DNA from 3 places in the Desulfosporosinus sp. BICA1-9 genome. Region 2 is predicted to be linked to each of the others. Evidence: riboswitches for the same ligand, from Rfam matches in the RefSeq annotation. Region 2 holds a riboswitch; each other region holds the start of a gene.
What was found. A riboswitch is a leader RNA that binds a small molecule or an ion and turns the genes downstream of it on or off. The one in region 2 is predicted to bind cyclic di-GMP.
Positions count from the first base shown of each region.

Region 1: another riboswitch for cyclic di-GMP. It lies ahead of JL57_RS06330 (methyl-accepting chemotaxis protein); the one in region 2 lies ahead of JL57_RS22750 (sigma factor-like helix-turn-helix DNA-binding protein).
Region 3: another riboswitch for cyclic di-GMP. It lies ahead of JL57_RS16865 (HD-GYP domain-containing protein); the one in region 2 lies ahead of JL57_RS22750 (sigma factor-like helix-turn-helix DNA-binding protein).

Region 1 is NZ_JUEE01000046.1:88,677-95,651, reverse strand. Features, by position in the region: gene JL57_RS06355 (CBS domain-containing protein) at 1-265, opposite strand, end outside; tRNA gene JL57_RS06350 (tRNA-Gly) at 498-572, opposite strand; gene JL57_RS06345 (PhoH family protein) at 681-1,340, opposite strand; tRNA gene JL57_RS06340 (tRNA-Phe) at 1,634-1,709, opposite strand; tRNA gene JL57_RS06335 (tRNA-Glu) at 1,862-1,937, opposite strand; gene JL57_RS06330 (methyl-accepting chemotaxis protein) at 2,221-3,990, opposite strand; cyclic di-GMP riboswitch class I at 4,136-4,220, opposite strand; tRNA gene JL57_RS06325 (tRNA-Lys) at 4,467-4,543, opposite strand; gene JL57_RS06320 (adenylosuccinate synthase) at 4,621-5,904, opposite strand; gene purB (adenylosuccinate lyase) at 6,073-6,975, opposite strand, start outside.
Region 2 is NZ_JUEE01000180.1:3,209-10,183, reverse strand. Features, by position in the region: partial or broken gene JL57_RS22760 (group II intron reverse transcriptase/maturase) at 1-343, shown strand, start outside; gene JL57_RS22750 (sigma factor-like helix-turn-helix DNA-binding protein) at 807-1,394, opposite strand; cyclic di-GMP riboswitch class I at 1,769-1,856, opposite strand; gene JL57_RS22745 (cupin domain-containing protein) at 2,044-2,418, opposite strand; gene JL57_RS22740 (cyclase family protein) at 2,486-3,439, opposite strand; gene JL57_RS22735 (hypothetical protein) at 3,578-4,258, opposite strand; gene JL57_RS22730 (DeoR/GlpR family DNA-binding transcription regulator) at 4,519-5,283, shown strand; gene JL57_RS22725 (four-carbon acid sugar kinase family protein) at 5,380-6,663, shown strand; gene pdxA (4-hydroxythreonine-4-phosphate dehydrogenase PdxA) at 6,650-6,975, shown strand, end outside.
Region 3 is NZ_JUEE01000138.1:63,820-70,794, reverse strand. Features, by position in the region: partial or broken gene JL57_RS16870 (SNF2 helicase associated domain-containing protein) at 1-678, opposite strand, end outside; cyclic di-GMP riboswitch class I at 997-1,081, shown strand; gene JL57_RS16865 (HD-GYP domain-containing protein) at 1,141-2,223, shown strand; gene JL57_RS16860 (hypothetical protein) at 2,392-2,979, shown strand; gene JL57_RS16855 (phosphatase) at 3,223-3,993, shown strand; gene JL57_RS16850 (aspartate kinase) at 4,170-5,561, shown strand; gene JL57_RS16845 (YbaK/EbsC family protein) at 5,579-6,034, shown strand; gene JL57_RS16840 (DMT family transporter) at 6,190-6,975, shown strand, end outside.

The sequences.
Region 1 (6,975 bases), on a different contig from region 2:
TTGTTACCGGCAAATTCTGAACATGTTGTTCCACTTCGCTAAGGAATATATCCTCCGTATTTTCAAAGGTGAGACCCGGTGTATTTTTAAGCTTCCACAGCAAATCTCCTTCAGTAATCGTTCCCACATATTTCCCCTCACGATCAATGAGCGGGACTGCAGAATAACTGTGGTACTCCATCCTCTCTAGTGCTTGACGCATTGTCGCATTGTCTTTTAGAAAGACGATGTCCTTCTTGGGTATAAGGAAAAAGGCTACATTCATTACAAATACGCTCCATTTCGTATATTTTTACAAACTGCTAGTAGTGTCAATCAATCCTAACTATATATTTTTTCAAAACACGGGCTACATTTTCCAATATTTCTAGTTACATCTGGTCGGAGTGAGAGAATTAATCTCAAGTCAAAAAAGGCTCCTCTATAAGATATGGGACGGTATCTCCACTATCAAACAAAAAACACCGCAATCCCTTGCGATGTCTAATATTTTTTTATGGAGCGGACGACGAGATTCGAACTCGCGATCCTCGGCTTGGGAAGCCAATGCTCTACCGCTGAGCCACGTCCGCATGATATTACCAAGGGTTTTGTCCAATTAAGCCTCTATAAGACCATCGGCTACCCTTATCCCAACAAAGAAAATTATAAGCGTAAAGATCTAATATGTCAATCTAGATTTATGGAGCTCGATAGGCATCCGCCCAGTTAGCTAACTCCCCACGGAAGTTCTTCGTTAAAGTAACAATCTTGCAATAAGGCTGATCTTTAAAGTGTTCCATATACGGAACGAATCCACTTTTTGATACAGGGATGTCAATTTGCCCCGAATGTCCAATGCATATAATTTTACAGGAATCATGAACACGAGTTAAAATTTTCCTTAACTCTTGAATAGAAAAGTTCTGACACTCATCAATAATAATCGTCATGTCTTTAAGATTTGTCCCTCTAAGGAAGACGGGACTTTTAGGGTAACACCAAACCCCATCCATTGCTCGTTTAATACTTACTTTTCTGCGCATTGCTTCATTAGCCAATGATTCTTCATTATAAATGCATTGAGTCGGATTTTCATTAATTTCTAAGAGAGCATCCACAAGCGGTTGATAGTAAATGCTTTCTTTTTCGGATTGGGTACCAGGTCTGAACCCCATAGAAGATTCTTGAACTGGATTAAAAATATAAGTTAAAGGTTTCTTAATGATTTTTGCGCAAGCGACTGCGAGAGTAGTTTTTCCTGTACCTGCTTTGGCATTTACCATTACTAACTGATTATCAAAAATAGCATTGACGTACTCACGTTGTTCAACGGTTAACCTTGGCTCAAAACCAAACAATAAGTTATTCTCTGGTAGTGGCATAGTACTCACCTAATCCTTGTCGTGTTTATTACTGCTCTAGGCAGAATCAATAAATGATCAATAATCTCACGCTCTTATTATTTCTCTTAAATAGATTTACATTCTACAGTTTAAGCCATTCGGCTACAACAAAAAAAGTCCTGATTTTTCCCTGAAGGAAATCAACAGAACCGATTATATATTTAATTTTTAATAGGTAATATCTAAGGAAATGCGATGTCTAGGTGCTTACTCTTATTATTTAAACTGATTTATTAAATAATAAGTAGTGGTGCCTCAGGACGGAATCGAACCGCCGACACGAGGATTTTCAGTCCTCTGCTCTACCGACTGAGCTACCGAGGCATAATCGATGTTAGATTTTCGAAATTCGATATTCTATCGGGTGTATAACCATCCACGACTTCCATATACGAACTAAGATTAGCAACTTTAATTAATGAGTGCTGGTTGAAATACTTGTCGAACCTCGTGCTTCGAACTTCGTATATCGAGTATGGTGACCCGTACGGGATTCGAACCCGTGTAACCGCCGTGAAAGGGCGGTGTCTTAGACCGCTTGACCAACGGGCCGCTTCAGTGGTCAGTCATCAGATAAATGACACTCACAAATATGAATTCTACACTATCTTTCTAGACATGTCAATACCTTTTAATCTATCTTTGTAAACCTAGTTTTATTTATTATTGCTGCAGGATATTAATTTTCACCGAAGTCGCCTCACCCGAAAGCAATACATGCAACGAAGGAGGCCTCTATCCTTTAAATGAGAAATCCAGATGATCAAAGGTCTTAATGGACATTGGCGTTAGGGGATAGGAACATTAAGATCAACGCCTATCCCTGATAGATTTGTTAGAAATTAAATTTCTTTACTGTTTCTTGCAATTCATTGGCCATCGTTGCTAAAACGTTACTCGAAGAGGCTATTTCCTCAACAGATGCCGATTGTTCCTCTGTCGCGGCAGACACAGTCTGAGTTTGGGTCGTGATTTCTCGACTTGTCTCATAAATATCCGCAATCGATGAAACTATTCTTTCACTCCCCACAGCCATTTGCTGAATTTCCTCAGAAATTTCTTCAATCTGTGAAGAAACCTGGTTAATTAAGCCCGATATTTCATTAAATGCTTGTCCTGCCGTTCCAGCGACCTCTGTCCCTAGCTTAACTTGATGTGTTCCCTCGTTCATCGCTAGCACTGCTTTCTGAGTGTCTTGTTGAATGCTATTAATCAGCAATGCTATCTGTTTCGATGCTTCCTGTGATTGTTCGGCCAATTTTCGGACCTCATCCGCAACAACAGCAAAACCTCTCCCTTGCTCACCGGCTCGCGCCGCTTCGATGGCAGCGTTTAAGGCCAGAAGGTTTGTCTGGGATGCTATACCTGATATGGTATCTACGATCTGCCCGATTTCTTTAGAACGCTCTCCTAAATTCATGACCACATCAGCAGATCCTGTCACTGTCCTTTCGATATTAAGCATTTGTTGCATCGTTTTATCGATTGCCTGACTACCCTCTGCCGCCGAAAGGGCCGTTTTTTCCGAGGACCTAACTACAATTTTGGCGTTTTCCAGCATCTGCTGAATCCCCGCTGACATCTGCTCAACAATTGCCGATGTATCATTAACAGCATTTAGTTGTTTTTCTGCACCAACGGAAACTTCCATGATAGCTATCGCTACTTGTTGTGACGCTTGGGCGGATTGTTCTGCCCCTGCGCTCAATTGTTGAGATGATGCTGCAACTTGCGCTGAGGACGATGACACTTGTTGAACAAGGTTAATTAAATTGTCGGTCATGGTCCGGAAAGCCCTACCAAGATTCCCTATTTCATCTTTAGAATTATTTTCGAATTGTCCTATTCTCAAATTACCTTTGGCAATTTCATCAGCATTTGTTGCCATTTGGGCAATTTGTTTCGAGATTTTATTACTTAGTATTGTTCCTGTCACAAGAGAAACTCCCAGGGCCAGTAAAATAGAGACAATCGTATAAATAATGCTTTGTTTAGTCTTATTTTCATGCTCCATTTGCTTTGCTAAAACCAGTGTATCAATATCATCAACCCAGTTTCCCGTTCCAATCACCCAATTATAGGGCTCAAATAATAAGGTATAACTTCTTTTAGGTAATGCTTCCGTTTGATTTGGCTTTGCAAATCTATAATCCGTATAGCCTCCGCCTGCTTGTTTACCGTTCGCAATAAACGCCTGAACAAAAAGTATACCCTCACTATCCTTGGCCTCATAACGTGATTTCCCTTCAGAAGCTTCTCGCCCTAGCAGAACTACGTTTGTTCCATCGGTCGTATCTATCCAAAAATAGTTTTCTTGGTCGTAACGTAAATTTCTTACAAGATCCGCTGCCGTCTTCTTTGCCTCTTCTGGAGTGTATTCCCCTTTTTTCTGCCTATCATAGATATCTTGAACTAAACTATAAGCAGTTTGGACCTCCAGTTTAACGGTCCGGTCAAACTGTTCATATAACGTATCGCGATATTGTGTAATGTTTGCTTTTTCTGCAACTATCACATTATAGATGTTATAACCACCCAGAATAGAACCCATAATTAAACTCGTCGTTACTAGTAATAAAATAATACGATATTTGATTTTAGTCATCCTTTATCTCCCTTTCTCATACTCTGATTTATGGCCCCAATACATATATAGGTTTTCCAATTGCCCCTTTGACCTCCCGGAAATTAACTACCTGATCGGTTAAAAAACAAAATCGCTCCCCAAAATAGAAAGCGAAATGTTCTAAATTGGTGGCTCGGCTATCATCACCCTAACGTGGAAGACCCGAAGCTTTGCGTCCTCGGTTTTCACCGAGTTTGCCTTTGTCAATTATTATTAGCTTGCAAAAAAGACTTTATTTTTTGAATCATATTGACTATAACATACGTAGAATTAATTTTAAATACATTTTCTTTTCTATTACAACAAATTATTTATTATTCCCCTAAAATATGTTTACAATACCAAAGAAATAAACAGCAAAAAACAGCAACTTAACAATAGTGCCAAATCACTGTCTTCTGCCGTTTATATCTTATGTTTGACAAGTACTACGCCTACAAACACTTTTTTGAAAATGGTGGGCCATCCGCGACTCGAACGCGGGACACCCTGATTAAAAGTCAGGTGCTCTAGCCGACTGAGCTAATGGCCCGAAAGATGTTTTGTACCACGAATTTAGATATTACACTAATCCATCACAAGTGTCAATACTTTTAAAGATTTGTTGTATTAAAAGATTTCTCCGCGCACAATGGTTTGTTCGCGTCCTGGACCTATGGCAACCAACGTAGCCGGAATACCTGAAAGCTCTTCAATTCGAAGAATATAATTTCGGGCTGCTTCAGGAAGGTCTCCAAACTGACGTACATGAGTCACATCTTCTTGCCAACCAGGCATTTCTTCATAAACTGGTTGACATTGCTTAAATATCTTTTGACTTTGGGGAAATTCACGGATGATTTCTCCATTGACGCTATATCCAACGCAGATTTTCAAGGTGTCAAATCCCGTAAGGACATCAAGCTTCGTAATGGCAAAGTCGGAAATTCCACTCACTCGAACAGCATACCGGGCAATGACCGCATCAAACCAACCACAACGACGCGCTCGTCCAGTCGTGGTTCCAAACTCATGTCCATTCTTCTGAATTTCTTCTCCGACCTCGTCCAAAAGTTCTGTTGGGAAAGGACCTTCTCCGACGCGAGTTGTATAGGCCTTGATTACCCCGATTACGCGATTAATACGAGTTGGGCCAATACCTGCACCAATACAAGCCCCTCCAGCTATTGGATGGGAAGATGTCACATAGGGGTAAGTCCCATGGTCAATATCTAGTAAGGTGCCTTGTGCACCCTCAAAGAGCACCTTCTCCCCCGCTTGAATGCTTTGGTCGATTACCAGAGAACTGTCCGTGACCATCGAACGAAGTTGTTCTGCATAGCCAAGGTAAGTTTCATAAATATCCTCAAACTTCAGCGCTTCCTTACCATAGACTTTGACAAACAAATTATTTTTTTCGGTTAAATTTCGTTTGAGTTTGTCAGCAAACTCTTCTTTATCCATCAGATCAATCACACGGATTCCGATCCGTGAAGCTTTATCCATATAGGCCGGACCGATTCCACGCTTCGTTGTGCCAATTTTGTGCTCAGCGCGTACTTCTTCTTCCAAACCATCAAGTACCCTGTGATAGGGCATGATAATATGGGCGTTGCTACTAATAAGGAGCTTACCGATCTTAATGCCTCGTATGGCAAGATAACTGAGTTCTTCTAACAAAACCTGCGGATCAATCACCACACCATTGCCAATGACACAAGTTTTATCCTCGTAAAGGATTCCCGAAGGAATTAGGTGAAGTTTGAACTCTTCTCCGTTCGCCACAACCGTGTGTCCAGCATTATTTCCCCCTTGGTACCTTACAACGACATTGGCTTTTTCGGCTAGAAAATCTGTTATTTTACCTTTACCTTCATCTCCCCATTGAGAACCAATTAACACAACCGCTGCCATATATTTTTCCTCCTTACTTTCTCAAGAGTCCCTTCTCGCCATCACGACACCTTGCCATCGGCATCTAGCTATCACTACACCTTGCCATCCATGGCGGTGTTCTAATCTCGAACATCCCTGTTCGAGTCTTGGCTACAGGGACACTTGGCCATTCTTGGCCAGCGTCCCTTAATCCTGTAGTCCTAGTCGCTTAAAGATATCATCAACGTGTCGCAGGTGATACTTTAAGTCAAACAAACCCTGAATTTTTTCTTTGGTTAAATAGTTTAGAATTCGTGTATCCTCTGTCACAACTTCAATAAAGTCTTGACCATGATCCCAAGCCTGAAAGGCATCCTCTTGAACCCAGGCGTAGGCCTCTTCTCTCATACATCCGTGTTCGACCAAGGCCAAGAGAACACGTTGAGAAGAGGTCAGTCCAAAGGTTTTCTGAAGATTACGTTTCATTTGATCCTCACGAATCTTTAGACCTGTTATTACCTTAGTCATCTGACGGAGCATATGATCCAAGAGAAGGCAACTATCCGGAAGAATTATCCGTTCCACAGAGGAATGGGTCATATCTCGTTCATGCCAAAGCGCTATATTCTCCATGGCTGCTAATGCATTGCCACGTAGAAGCCGTGACATTCCCGCTACCTGTTCACACACAATCGGATTGCGCTTGTGTGGCATCGCCGAGGACCCTTTTTGCCCCTCTGCAAAGGATTCCTCAACCTCCAGGATATCCGTACGTTGTAAATTGCGAATCTCTGTTGCTATCTTTTCGAGTGTCCCTCCGATTAAGGCTAACGTAGACACAAAGTGCGCGTGTCGATCCCGTTGCAATATTTGATTACTAACTAAAGCCGTCTCTAACCCCAAGAGAAGACAGACTTCCTCCTCTACATCAGGCGATACGTTGGCATATGTTCCCACTGCTCCAGAAATCTTTCCAGCACTCACAGAAACAATCGCCTGATCAAGCCGTTCTTCTTGACGATCGATTTCTGCAATCCACAAAGCGAGCTTCAATCCGAAGGTTAGCGGCTCAGCATGAATGCCGTGAGTTCGGCCGACCATCACGGTGTA
Region 2 (6,975 bases):
CACAAATGCCAAAGGTAAAGCCTGCTCTGTCAGTCTGGCACTGTACAAATCTTTGGCGAGAAAAAACGACTTCTTCGCTAAAATCAAGTCGGCAGTTAATTCATTTGACTTACCAAAGTTTAACTTGATGGACCAGCTTTCCCGTGTATGCTACATCTGCGGCAATCCGCATTCAAATGTCAACATGTATCACCGGAAAACGAAGAAGAAGCTCGACAAGCCCTACGCACCGATTGTCACTGTCATGCTGGACATCAACCGGCGTCAGATACCCCTTTGCGGACACTGCTTTGCTAATGTCGAAGCTGGCAGGTTCCAGCTTAATCAGCTGAAACGACGATAACCCATTTGGAATATGGAGAGCCGTGTGCGGTCAAAGCCGCCTGCACGGTTCGGGAAGGGGCGGGTTACTTTGCTAATCCGCCTATTTCATTATTTTGAATTTAATCTCAGAAGGATACGGCAGGACGGAAAAAGTCCATCCTGCCGCATAGTTTCTAAGATCAAAAAATGATCTGCTTGTTCTTCATTACGAATTGCCGCTTCTATTCGACACTACTTCCCGAAGCGAAAAAGCCTTGCGGCTCTCAGGGCGGCAGCATAAACGGTTTGCCGGTTAAGCAAACACCATAGGAATTTCACCTCTCCCAGGATCTCTGCGAGCCGCCCCCATTGCTTGAGTCTCTGGCTGGACTGAAGTAGCATTATCACTGTCCATTTCATTGCGAAACAGTCCACCACAGACTGTTTTATGACCGGGTGTTTCCGCTCGTCACCTTCGATGCCATCGGTTCGACGGATGAAATTCATCCGCAGGCAGTCTTGGCGCGCCCGTCAACGTCGCTGCCGCTTTTCACACGGCTGGACAGCTCATGTATTTGTGCTGCCGGATATGAAATTTTCAAAGAACAATAGGGGAATAAAAAAAATCCCCTCACTTCTTTAGGAAAAAAAGTGAGGGGTTGGACGGAAAATTTTTTTATTTCTAAAAGTTTTTTTAGCTTGCCAAGAGCCCTGACCTTTCGGTCATGTAACGTCATGCGCGGAATACCAGTTTCCGCAGCCAATTGATGCTCGCTTTTTTCGAGGTAAAACAGCGCTATAATCAGCTGGCGTTCAGCTTCATCTAGCTGCAGCAGACATTGTTCAAGCCTTGTAACCATATCGCGCTGAACAATTTCATCCTCCATGGAATCCTCTGCAGTAGAAATTATGTACCCCACGGAGATGCCTTTCTCATTGCAGCCTTCAAGCGAGATATTGTTATACTCCGCCAGCTTGTCCAGGTACTTCTCCCTGTCCCGGCAGTGGTAATAGGCTTTGTAGACCTCCTTGGCCACTGTGACGCGCGTCCCTCTAACCAATAGGGTATATTTTTTATCATGGTTGTCCATGAAGCTTGTCCTCCATTTCATGATTTTTAAAATCTGGAAATGAAGAACAAGCGGAGGGGAGCGGCATAAAATGGAGCGGCCGGTTTTATATAAAAAAACGCCCATTTGGAAACATGCCAAATGAGCGTTAAGGATGCTGTGTATTTTATTTTTTCGCGCGTTTAGCTCTGCCCGGCAGTTCAGAATCGGGCTTACCGCAAATAGTTTATCGTATGCCATGATGCAAAGAGCATAGATATCCGCGTCATCACGCCAGGCCACTATTCGGTAGCGACTGATAATTTTTTATTACATACTGAGAAAGCATAAAAATAGCCTCCAAACTCGTAAGCTCGGAGGGCTTCGACAGGTATTTAGGCATAGAAAGAGACCCGCTTGGCAGCCAGGCTGTCATAATGCATTTGCATAGTAGACCCTATGACTTTGCGTCCTTACCTTTCGGTAAGTTTGCCTAATATTTCATTTTTTCATAAACACATCATTCTAGATTAATGTGTAATTGAAACGATTATTATGCTGTTATAAGATAATTCATTATCAGCCATTGCAGTATCGGCTTTGTGCATGTAATTTGCGACCCTTATAATTCAAGTCATCTAGATAGATCAACTCTGTCTTAACTTTATATTTTAGAATGCTGATATATTGTTCAGTCACCGGTCGGCGTAACCGAATCTGCTTCCACCATTAAAACAGCTGTAGGTTCTTTTACATAAGGCCGATGCAAAATGCCTTTAGGAATTGTAATACCCTCATGTGTTTGCAGTGTAAGGGTTTTATCTTCAAGTTCAATATGCAATTGACCTTTCACAACAAAGAAAAACTCATCCTCATTATCATGTTTGTGCCAGTGGAATTCACCTTCGTTAAAAACGCCTAGCCTCACTAAACTATCATTCACCTTGCTTAAGGTTTGATTGAACCACTTTTCTTTACATGCATCAATAAGCTCAGGCACTTTTATAAGATCAAGAAAATCGAATTTTGCACCCATATTGATCGCATATTTGTTTTGTTCACTCATAATATCCTCCTTAAATTTTTATTTTTATAGAAGTTTAACTTCCGCATGCCGGTTTATAATCTGCTTTTCATTTAATCACCACGGGGTTTACGGGACTTGCCGTCGCCCAGTGAATCATTAAAGGTGACGCCACATAAAGTCCGTTATACTTACCGTCTTTCTCACAATCTTCAGCCCATTGTTCCAACCAATGTGCCTCTATGAAAACAATGCCAAGATTTCTGCTGAGAGCCGCGTGCATTGCATTATAAATCCCAGTCTCCGGGCAGGGGATCATTTCGTTGCCTAATGTATCTGTTCCAAATACGGAAATTTCCATTTCATAGAACCATCTGATAAGGTTTTCATCATAATTTATACCCGGCTCGGCAAAGTCCTTATAGAAGCTTTCCGGACCTTCATTGAAGAATAGATTGAATATCCCCGTTCTGATCAAGACTATATCGTACTTTTTTATTTCTAGCTTCTGGTAGTCTGCTGTTTCAATCAAATCTTCCAGTGTGATCCTCGTATGCATTTTCAGGTAAGGTACTTTTTTATATCTTGCTATATCCAATAGAACTACGTGCCCGACAATTCCTCTCTCTGCAATGGGCCGGATACTGGCTTTTTTGATCCCTCCAATCGAATTGGCCGCTGCATTGTAGCCGTTCCAGGCTTTATCAGCAAGCCAGGTATGCGCCAGAGCGTCGCAATGAGTTGTTCCATGGCAGTTTACAGTGATAATATCATCTGCATATTCAACACCACCCTTCCCGGCTATGACGGCACCGCTAAGATAATGACTTTTATCACGGCACATCCTATGCAATTCCTTCTCTCTGCCCGGCCAGTTCGGCGCTTTACCAGGGGAATTCAGCGCCATCATCAAAGTGAATGTTCTTCCGGATTCCACTGCTTTGACACCTCTTAAAATCTCACTGTCACTAAGAAAATTCAAGCCTCCTACCTCATCGTTGTCTCCCCATCTCCCCCAATTGTCAGGAAGTCCTTCGAAAAAATCCGCCGTCGCTTTAGACATTCCACACCTCCTTTGGTTGTATGCCGACCATGTTTTTTCAAGATACAATTTGCATTTATCAAATCAACGCTTCCAACTCCCGAATCTATTAACCTCCGGTCGAAACTGATAAGATAGAGGACAAACTGCATTATTTCTCTAGGACTTATTGCTCATAATCCCTTGGAGATAGCTCAAAACACATATCAAGTTTTTCCGGAAAGAAGCTGCATTCATGAATTGATGTGTGAATAATGCACTTCCGATTGTGAAACCCCAAGGCTGGATCTGATTTACAAAATTCAATCTGTCAAAACTGTTGATGCTGCCTGCGATCACCAAAGGGATTTTTACTGAGCGGGAGAATTGTGTAATTAGTTCTGCAGAGTTACCAAAGAAGCGGTAGGCCAGCAGATCAATACCATCCACCCCCAGCCCCTCAAGCCTTTTCGCATCCTCTATAATTTCCTCAATGGAGTTTCCGAGGATAGAGGGACTTCCCCAGACGTCACCACAGAAAGGAAAGTATTTGGTGCTGGAATTTTTGAGGAACTGCGCTACGGATGGAAAATATTTGGTGCCCAACAGGTAATCGATTCCGCATTCTATTGCGAGTTTGGCACCGGCCAGACATTCTTCCTCAGTGTAGCTTACAATTTCCATGTGCGTGACTTTTCCTGCAGCCTTGATTGCTTTTGCAAGGTCCTTCATTTCCTCCACCGGGAGCCCGATATTTTTAAAGCCCCAGTGACAGACCGGCAGGTCGGTGCAGGATTCAAACACCTCCTTTGCATTTGCAACAGTAACATCATTATGTGTGAGCATAACAATAAGCTTCATGCCTTATCCCCCTTTCGTTGACTATCCTTACTTAACTATCCAACAACAATATATAAAAAAGTGAGCTATATGTCAATAATTTGTCGCTCATAACGCTCAAAATTTACAATTTCGGTCATGATAATGATTGAAAGTTTGTCACATCGAGGCAACTATAATCCTCAATTTAAACCAGTTCGCTCAATTATTACGCACATAATAATTGACAAATGAGCGAATGTGAGTTATTTTATAAATAAAAAGCGAAAAAGAGGTACATTATGCGGTCAGACAGATTACAAACACTTCTATCATATATTGATCAACACGAATATGCTTCATTTTCAGAGCTTTGCAAGGAGTTCAAGGTATCGAGCGCCACAATGCGCAGGGACCTGAAAACGCTGGCTCAAAAAGGCTTGATTAAACGCATGCATGGTGCGGTGAAGTCTAAGATTGATGATCAGAAGTATGAGCCTCCATTATCCGAACGTATCAATATGAATATTGATGAGAAACGCCGCATCGCAGAACGGGCGATGGCGGAAATCAAAGACGGCGACAGCATCATCCTGGATTCATCCACTACTGTTTGTGAACTTGCTAAACTGCTTGCCGACAGCAACCTGAATATCACAGTGATGACAAATGATATCGAAATTGCTTATATACTTGCCCCACACCCCATCATAGAATTGATTGCTGTAGGCGGATACATCCGCAAAGGTTACTATACATCGATGGGTTTCTTTGCAGAAAACCTGTGGAAAGAGCTGCATGCAGACAAATTGTTTTTAGGTGTGGATGCGGTTGACCTGAAATATGGAATGATGAATTACCGTATCGAGGAGATGAGCTGTAAAAGGCTGATGATCGAACGCGCAAAGGAGTGCGTGGTGTTGTGCGACCATACCAAGTTTACTTCGTCCGCCGTTCTTCAAATATGTCCGTTTGATAAAGTAGATAAGGTTATCACCGGAACGGAATTGGATTTATCAATCATGAACGATATGCAGAGAATCGGTGTAGAGATTGTACGGGTTTGATTGATCAGCTGTTTGTTTCGGGCTCTCTCAAAAGGGCACTGCAATATCGGTTATAAAAGGAATGCTGTGACAACAGCCAAAGGGGGGAATGTATACATGTATAAAGCTGCGATTATTGCAGATGACTTTTCCAGTGTAACAGACTGTGGCGTACAGTTTGCAAAAAGAGGTCTCTCTACAATAGCAATGGCGGAAATGCCTAAGGGTAAATTCCCTTGCTGCGAGGTCTTGTCAGTGGATACGGACAGTCGTCCACTTCATAAGGAAGCTGCCTACCAAAAGGCAATGGGCGCTTCACTGTACTTGAAGAGGATCGGATGTGAGCGTATTTACAAGTCGGTGGATTCTACTCTGCGCGGGAATTTAGGAGCTGATATTGACGGGGTGATGGATGGGTTCAGTTATCCGATAGCCCTGGTAGCTCCGGCTTTTCCCTACTATGGCAGGACAACCGTTGACGGAGTTCACTACCTGAACGGCATACCCCTGTCGAAGAGCCCTGTTTCACTGGATCCCACCTGCCCGGCTCTGAAATCAGATCTTGTCAGGGTTTTAGACGGACAATCGAAACGCAAGGTTGCCCACATTCCTCTCGTGCAGGTACGTGAACCTTCAGTTATATTCCAGACGAAGATTCGGCAATTGGCTGCCCAAGGGATTGGACTGGTAGTTTTAGATGTCGAATCGGAACAAGACCTTGAAACTATTGCGGCGCATTCTGCAAATCTACCTGATTGCCTGGTTGTAGGTTCTACCGGCCTCTCACAATACATAGCCAGCGCTTGGGGTATAGCCAGGTCCAAAGCATATGCTCCATTTCCAAAGGCTGAAGGCCCTGTAATCACAGTGGCCGCTAGTGTTTCGCCTGTCACAAAGCAGCAGGTGGAGCTATTGATATTGCAGCCGGGAACTCATGCACTCTGCATGCCCTGCTGGCAGCTTGTTGACGGAGGCTGGCAGCAATATGAGGAAGAGGCCAATGCGGCACTGAGAACAGGCAAGGACCTTGTGCTGTACCTGGATTCCACACCGGAGAGCAGAGCAATACTTGATAAAAAAGCGATGCAGCATGGTTGGGATAAAGTCCGCTTAGCGGCTGAGATTGCCGGCGCTATGGGTAACCTTGTCGGAGCTGTTGCTTCCGGCGGTATTCCGGGAGGTATTGTGGCGACAGGGGGAGATGCAGCCAAGGCAGTCTGCCGAGCATTGGGCAACGATGGGATGGAACTGCTGGGGGAAGTGGAGCCTGGCATACCGGCAGGCAGGTTCACCAGCGGCAGGCGCTTGCTTGTTGTTACAAAAGCCGGTGCGTTTGGTACACCTCAGGCGCTCTGTGTTTCCCGGAATTTTCTGAAAGGAGTAGATCATGAATACTTATAAACGACCGATCATTGCCATTACAATGGGGGATGCCGCAGGCATCGGCCCTGAAATAATCGTGAAAGCTCTTTCCTATAAGGAAATATATCGATATTGCAGACCGCTGGTTGTGGGAGACATCAACATGCTTCACCGGGCAGAAGGAATCGTGCATACCGGTCTTTCCATGAAAAAGGTGGAGACCCCAAAAGAGGGTTGCTATAAATTTGGAATGATAGATTGTCTCGATATGGGCCTTTTACCGGATGATCTGCCTTATGGGAAAGTAGATCCCAGGGCAGGCCATGCCGCTTTTCGTTATGTGGAAAAGGC
Region 3 (6,975 bases), on a different contig from region 2:
GAGCACGGTTGTCGCGTAAAAGGGCCCTTGCATCTCGATTATGGCTGAATGTTGGTCATTCATTTCTTGAAGCATGGCAATTACCCTACGATCTTCCTCTTTGAAAGTTTGTCTCGTAGGTTCCAGGGTAAATTGCTTACCAAATTCTAGCGAGCGGCCTGATTTAAGCGCAGTAAGAAATTGTCCGATATCTTTTACAACATAGAGTCGCTGCAGACCTACTCTAAGTTGTAGATGTGTAGAAAGCCGATGGCTGGGCAGGGTTTGGAGTTCCATGTTTAGAGTCAGTTCTTCATAAGGAGTTTCCTGTCGTTGATTCGCAAAAACAGTGAGAAGCTCATCAACCACGCGGCTTTGAACGACAGGGTCTGTCCAAGCTGACGGTAATTTTTGTTGGGCTGTTTTTAAGACGGCGATAACATGTTTGCAGGCTCCTGGATAGTCTTTGAAGGCTGGGCATGTGCAGCGATATGAGCGTACGGAGTTGTCCCTCTCGAAGGCTAGTTGAACAACATAGCGTAAACCTCCGATGACAGAAGCGTTTATTAGGCCTTTATCGGGGGAAAAACTGAAATTGTAGACTCTACCAGCCGCGTAATAGGAAAGCCCTTTTTTATATACACGATCATTATCCGCTAGATCTTGAATTATTTGTTCAGAGAGGTAAAAGCGAGGCATGAATATACTCCTTTGGCAGTAATATTTGCTGAGTTAGATAGGGGTATCAGTTAAGAATATCATAGTTTGAGTCTACTCGTCTAATTTAGGGGCCAGAGAGTTGATCTGAGTTGTTCTTTGCTCAATTTACTGATGATAAATCTAGCGACGGATCGTTGAAAATGATGGAATGAATAATTTAATATTATGATAAGATTGTATTATATTGTATATTATTGTTGTGTGTGATATATTAGCGAAGGTATATCCTATAGGCCTAAAGGCCTGCTTTAGGTCATGTTTTCTGTGATGTATTAGGCCATGATCAATTTAATACCTCTGCGATAACGGCAAACTCAGTGAGAACTGAGGGCGCAAAGCCACGGGTCTTAACACATTATGGTGAAGAAAGCCGGATATCGAAAAAACTTGTCGCCGTATACTTATTTGGCGTCTTTTGTTGTATAAGGAGGAAAGTTGGTTTTGATAACAAAGTTGGAACCCCTAACAATGAACAGCTTTGAAATTGGAGAACTTTCAGAGCTTGATCTATATGATATACAAGGAGTATTGTTGTTATCTAAAGGTAAGCCAATTACCACAAAAATCCATGAACTTCTTCTCCAACGAAAGTTATATACTTTACAATATGATTTGGAGAATTCTCATCCTCCCAATGAAGAACGTAGATTTCCTTCCTCGGAGTACCGTTTTATCGTAGGCTATGTTCGCAAAGTCTTTGAAAGCGTCTGCCTTTTTAGCTCTACACGTTTAATCGATTCGTTTGCTATTGTTGATAAAATTATCAACGAGTTAGAAGGAAATTCCCGTGTCTATATAGATTTTAATGAATTTCGAAACTTTGATAATTATACATATATTCATTCCGTAAATGTTGCGTTATTAGCTACTCTAGTAGGGTTGAAAATGGGGTTTTCAGGACAAAAACTAAGAACTTTATCTATGGGTGCGATGTTTCATGATTTGGGTAAAAGTTCTTTGCCCCTTGAAATACTGAATAAACCTTCGGGCTTAAATAGAGAAGAATTTACGATTATTAAAAAGCATCCAGAGATGGGTGAGGAAATGCTTAAATACTCCAATATCTCAAAGGAGATTCTCAGCATAGTCCGTCATCATCATGAACGTTGGAATGGCGAGGGCTATCCGGATGGTTTAAGACAGAGAGCTATTACGACTAATGCACAAATCGTTGCAGTTGCTGACGTTTTTGATGCCCTTGTTGCGGATCGACCCTACCGCAAAGGGTTGCCCCCCTATCACGCTTTAGAAATCATCGTGGCTGGTTCCGGGAAAGATTTTGATCAAGAGATTGTACACTGTTTTGAACAGTGTTTAATACTTTATCCGCAAGGTTCTATAGTTACCTTAAATACAGGTGAAATGGGTACAGTCGTCGGTATTCATTACAATTATCCGAGTAGACCTCTCATAAGAATTTTTTTTGATAAAAACGGAAAATTCGTTAACGAGGAACTAATCTGCGATTTGCTCAAGGATTTAACCAGGTTTGTGCAATCGGTCAGTTTTAACCACGTTACTTAGAGAATGAAGGAGACTGATGGCTCGTTATTTCGGTGTCGAAAATTGTATACAGTTTGATTGCAGGAAAAATGTGCACTTGCGCAGAAACAGTGATAGAATAATTAGATAATCAAAGTGTAAACAATCAACCAGACAAGCTGGCATATGAAGCTTTGGGGGGGATGTTCCGTGCTTATTACCTGCGATAACAACATGCAAATGGGCTATATCTACCTTATGCCTAATCAAACGACTGACGAGTATACCCTCGAGAAAAGCGATATCGGGCTTTACTATGATGTGAACAGTCTTAGCATTCCAAGAATTAAATGGCATAGCATGGGTCAAAGTTTGAGTCAAATGCGTTTGGCAACGAAGACGTATAGAGAGTCAGTGGATAAATCGTTTCATTGTGAATATTGGAATGACCTAGATAGTGAAGGCTACATGATGGGAATCGAATTGTATTTAACTGAAGAAACCTTTTTACCGTTAGTGGCCCATCAGGCCTTTAAGCTTTACGATATACGATGGCGGAACAGTGATTTCAGGATGCTTACGCTAGATGCCTATCATGATGTTCTGAATAAAAACAATGTTATCTATCCTTTAACCTCTGAAAAAGATGCTTTTGTGATCGTTGCTATTGATCCATCATCAAAAATCGGGAAGATAATGGCGCTGATTTCTGCAAGGGATGATTTATATCCCATCAATTATTTGAGAAACCCATTGTTTATGTTAGCAAATTCAAGCCGCTATCTAAGTCGGGATTAGTATCAAACTAGAGATAGGAATAGGCCACGACGAGGTCGTGGCCTATTCCTATTGCAGGTCTCTTTTTCCTATATTATAGTTAAGCAGTAAAGAAAATTTAAAAGCGATGATCTATTAATATTTTAACAGATCTTTAACCACAGCATAATTTGGACTTTACACACAAAGTATAATATAGAATGAACTAAAGATATTAAGATCCAAACCAAGGTTTGCCTGATAATATAAAATGAGGTGATTAAAATGGAACTATTGGTTGACTTGCATACTCATACCATAACAAGTGGACATGCCTACAGTACTATTACTGAAAATGCGCAAGCAGCCTCTCGCAAAGGGCTCAAATTGATGGGAATGACGGACCATGGTCCAAGTATGCCAGGTGCACCTCATCTGTACCATTTTGGTAATTTGTCAATTCTTCCTGATGAGATTTTTGGGGTGAAACTATTGCCAGGGGTTGAAGCAAATATTACGAACTATGAAGGTGAGTTAGATATGCCCATCCCTTATTTAGCTAAGCTGAAGCTGGTTCTTGTTGGGCTTCATCCGATCTGCTATCCCGGAGGGACAGGTGAACAAAATACTCAAGCCTTTATAAAAGCGATGGAAAACCCATATACGGATATGATGGTTCATCCGGGACGTCCACATTTTGAAATGGATCTTGAGCGAATTGCCTATGCCTCGGCTCTTTTAAATGTTCCGGTTGAGATAAACAATAGTTCACTTTCCACAATCAAAGAAAAAAGTGGAGCCCTTGAGAATTGCCGTTTTATTGCCCGTTATATGGCCAAGTTCAAAGGCCCCGTGATTTTAGGCAGTGATGCACATTTTTGGGATCGAGTCGGTGAATTCGGTGAAGCCCTAGAATTAGTTCGTGAGGCAGGGATTTCTCAGCACCAGATTCTTAACACTTCACCTGAGCGAGTGCTGGATTACTTGGCGACACGTCGTAAACATAGACCACTCATTGATCCATTATCGCCTAAATCGCAGCTAAGCATTGCTTAGAGTGAGGTTGGCTTTTCCTTTTTGCAGCGGAGGGATTCGACTTATTAGAGGAGCTACTCTGACTTTCTTCCTGCTAATCCGCAATGAATTTCGCAAGAGTTGAAGGAATATCCCAAATTCTGACGAATAATGCTTGAATGGAGAAAAAGAAACAGAAGAGGGGTTCGGATTTTATTATGCTAACTGTAGAAAAAATCGGTGGTACATCAATGCTCCAATTTCAGACTGTGCTTAATGACATAATTGGCTTCCCAAGTTCAGAAGATTTTCGTTATGGTAGGGTGTTTGTCGTCTCTGCCTATGCAGGGGTAACAAATATGCTGCTTGAAGATAAAAAGACTAAAGCTGCGGGAATCTACCAACGTTTTATCAAAGGGGAAGATTATGAAACGGCCATGGATGAGCTATTAAGTGAGGCCCTTAAACTTAATGATACATTTATCGACCTAGGTTTAAACCCTAAAGTTTGCCGAGTATTCATAGTAGAACGTGTTATGCAGACAAAAGCCTATCTGAATAGTATGGAGGATATTATTGCTTCCGGGTATGTTGGAAGAGACAGTATCTACTCGGCGGCTAGGGAGTTACTGGCATCGATCGGTGAAGCTCATTCCGCCTTTAACACGGTGAATATCCTGCGCAATAACGGTATTCTCGCGGAGTTGGTAGATTTAACGGGCTTCCGTGATTCTAAGCAACTCTCGATCAGCGATCGTATAGAAAAATCCTTTAAGAACGTTAATCCTCACGAAGCAATCATCGTTGCTACTGGATATACCAAAGGGACTGAAGGGATTATGAGGCAATACGAAAGAGGGTACTCAGAAATTACCTTTTCTAAAATTGCAACTCACCTAGCTGCGGATGAGGCAATTATCCACAAGGAGTATCATTTATCATCAGCTGATCCTAAAATTGTGGGTGTCGATAAAGCTATTCCGGTCGGTAGGACGAATTATGATGTTGCGGATCAACTTGCGGACATTGGAATGGAGGCTATCCATCCTAATGCGTCTAAGCCGTTAGAAATAGCAGGGATTAACCTGCGTATTAAAAATACCTTTGAACCTACCCACCCGGGAACTGTTATTTCCAATGATTATATAGGTCCTGAAGCGAAGATTGAAATCATTGCCGGGTCAGATAAAATTGTTGTTTTGGAAATTCATGATACTTCTATGGTCGGAGAATCTGGGTTCGATTTAGACATTATGAAAAAGTTTAAAAAGTATAATATTAGCTATATTATGAAAACCACCAATGCGAATAGTATTTCACTTGTAATTTGGCAGGCAGATCTCGCTGAATCTTTAGTGTCTGAACTTCAAGCAGAATACCGAACAGTTACAGTACAGGAGGCTGCGATTGTTTGTGCAATCGGATCGAATATTGCAATGCCTCGAATTCTCGCTAGAGCCGCTAATGCCTTGGCTAAAAATAACATCAACATCAAGTGTGTGTCGCAGTCCTTACGCCAAGTGAACATGCAATTTGTGATTGATCGAGGAATGTATGCTAAAGCAATCATCTGTTTAAATGAAGATTTATGCTGGGCGAATCACTTGTAATCGGAGGGGTTTTGGTTATGTCTGTAGAGTCCGTAGCGGCATTTTTAAAGCAAAACAAAAAGGAAATTGAGATATTAAGCTTTGAGGATACAAGTACAGTATCCAAAGCAGCGGAGGCCTTAGGGGTAACCCCAGGCGAAATTGCCAAGTCACTGCTCTTTAAAGTCAAGGAAGACTTTGTCATGATTCTCATGGCTGGGGATAAGCGGCTGGACAATAAGAAGTTTAAAGAAATCTTTTATACCAAGGCCAAGATGCCCGAGGCTTCGGAGGTATCCGAGGCAACTGGGCATCCTGTAGGAGGAGTTTGTCCCTTCGGGTTAAGTCAACCGATGCCTATTTATCTGGATTATTCCCTGCAATCATATACCCATGTTTTTCCTGCGGCTGGTGCTTCAAATACTGCCATAAAATTAAACGTAACTGAACTGGAGGAACTAACTGCGGGTCAGTGGGTTCACGTGACGACATAGTTGTCGGATAATAATGATCGATCTTTGACTCACAATTTAGGTTGCGTTTCTCAGAGAACCTTACCAGGTTCTCTTTTTGCGATGTTTGACCATTTCCCTGCTAAGCCTTATTATTTAGGAATAGAATACAGAATCTTTCACTAGGAAGGACATCAATGAACTTGATTCAAAGTAAAGAACGCAATTATGGATTCTACTTAACTAACAGGTTTTGGGTTATTATTATTGCCCAATTTTGCGCTGTTCTATGGGGAAGCGCCTTTCCAGTTTTGAAAGTCAGTTATGAAGAGCTTGGCATAGCGACGGGTGATCGCTCCGCGATTATTGTACTCGCAGGATTGCGATTTTTTTTAGCTGCCCTGCTCATTTTTGCCTTAATTATTTTTGGATTGCGTTTGTCACCCAAAGTAAAACTAAAAATGCTACCTCTGCTTTTTTTGTTAGGGCTACTACAAATTAGTTTGTTGTACTTCTTTTTTTACAACGGATTAGCTCATACCACAGGAATGAAAGGTGCAGTTTTATCGTCAGCCGGTATTTTCTTTGTGGTAGTTTTAGCCCACTTCGTTTATCGTGATGACCGGTTAGACTTGCGTAAAATAGTAGGTTTAGTCGCAGGTTTCGCAGGAATTACCTTGGTTAATTCCGGACAAAACTTCACCTTGGATTTCTCTTGGCAGGGCGAAGGATTTATGATTTTATCGGGCCTCGTAGGTGCTCTGGGAACCATCTTAGCAAAACGGATGTCAAAAGAGCTTCATCCCTTTATTCTGACAGCTTGGCAAATGCTTTTAGGGTCCTTACTTCTGATCGCGGTCGGGCTACCTGGGTTGAAACCTCAGGCTATGCTTTTTACGAACAGAGCGTTCATTCTGCTCTTGTATTCAGCATTTCTCTCGGCAACCGCCTTTTCTCTCTGGTATGCAATTTTAAAAGGCAAT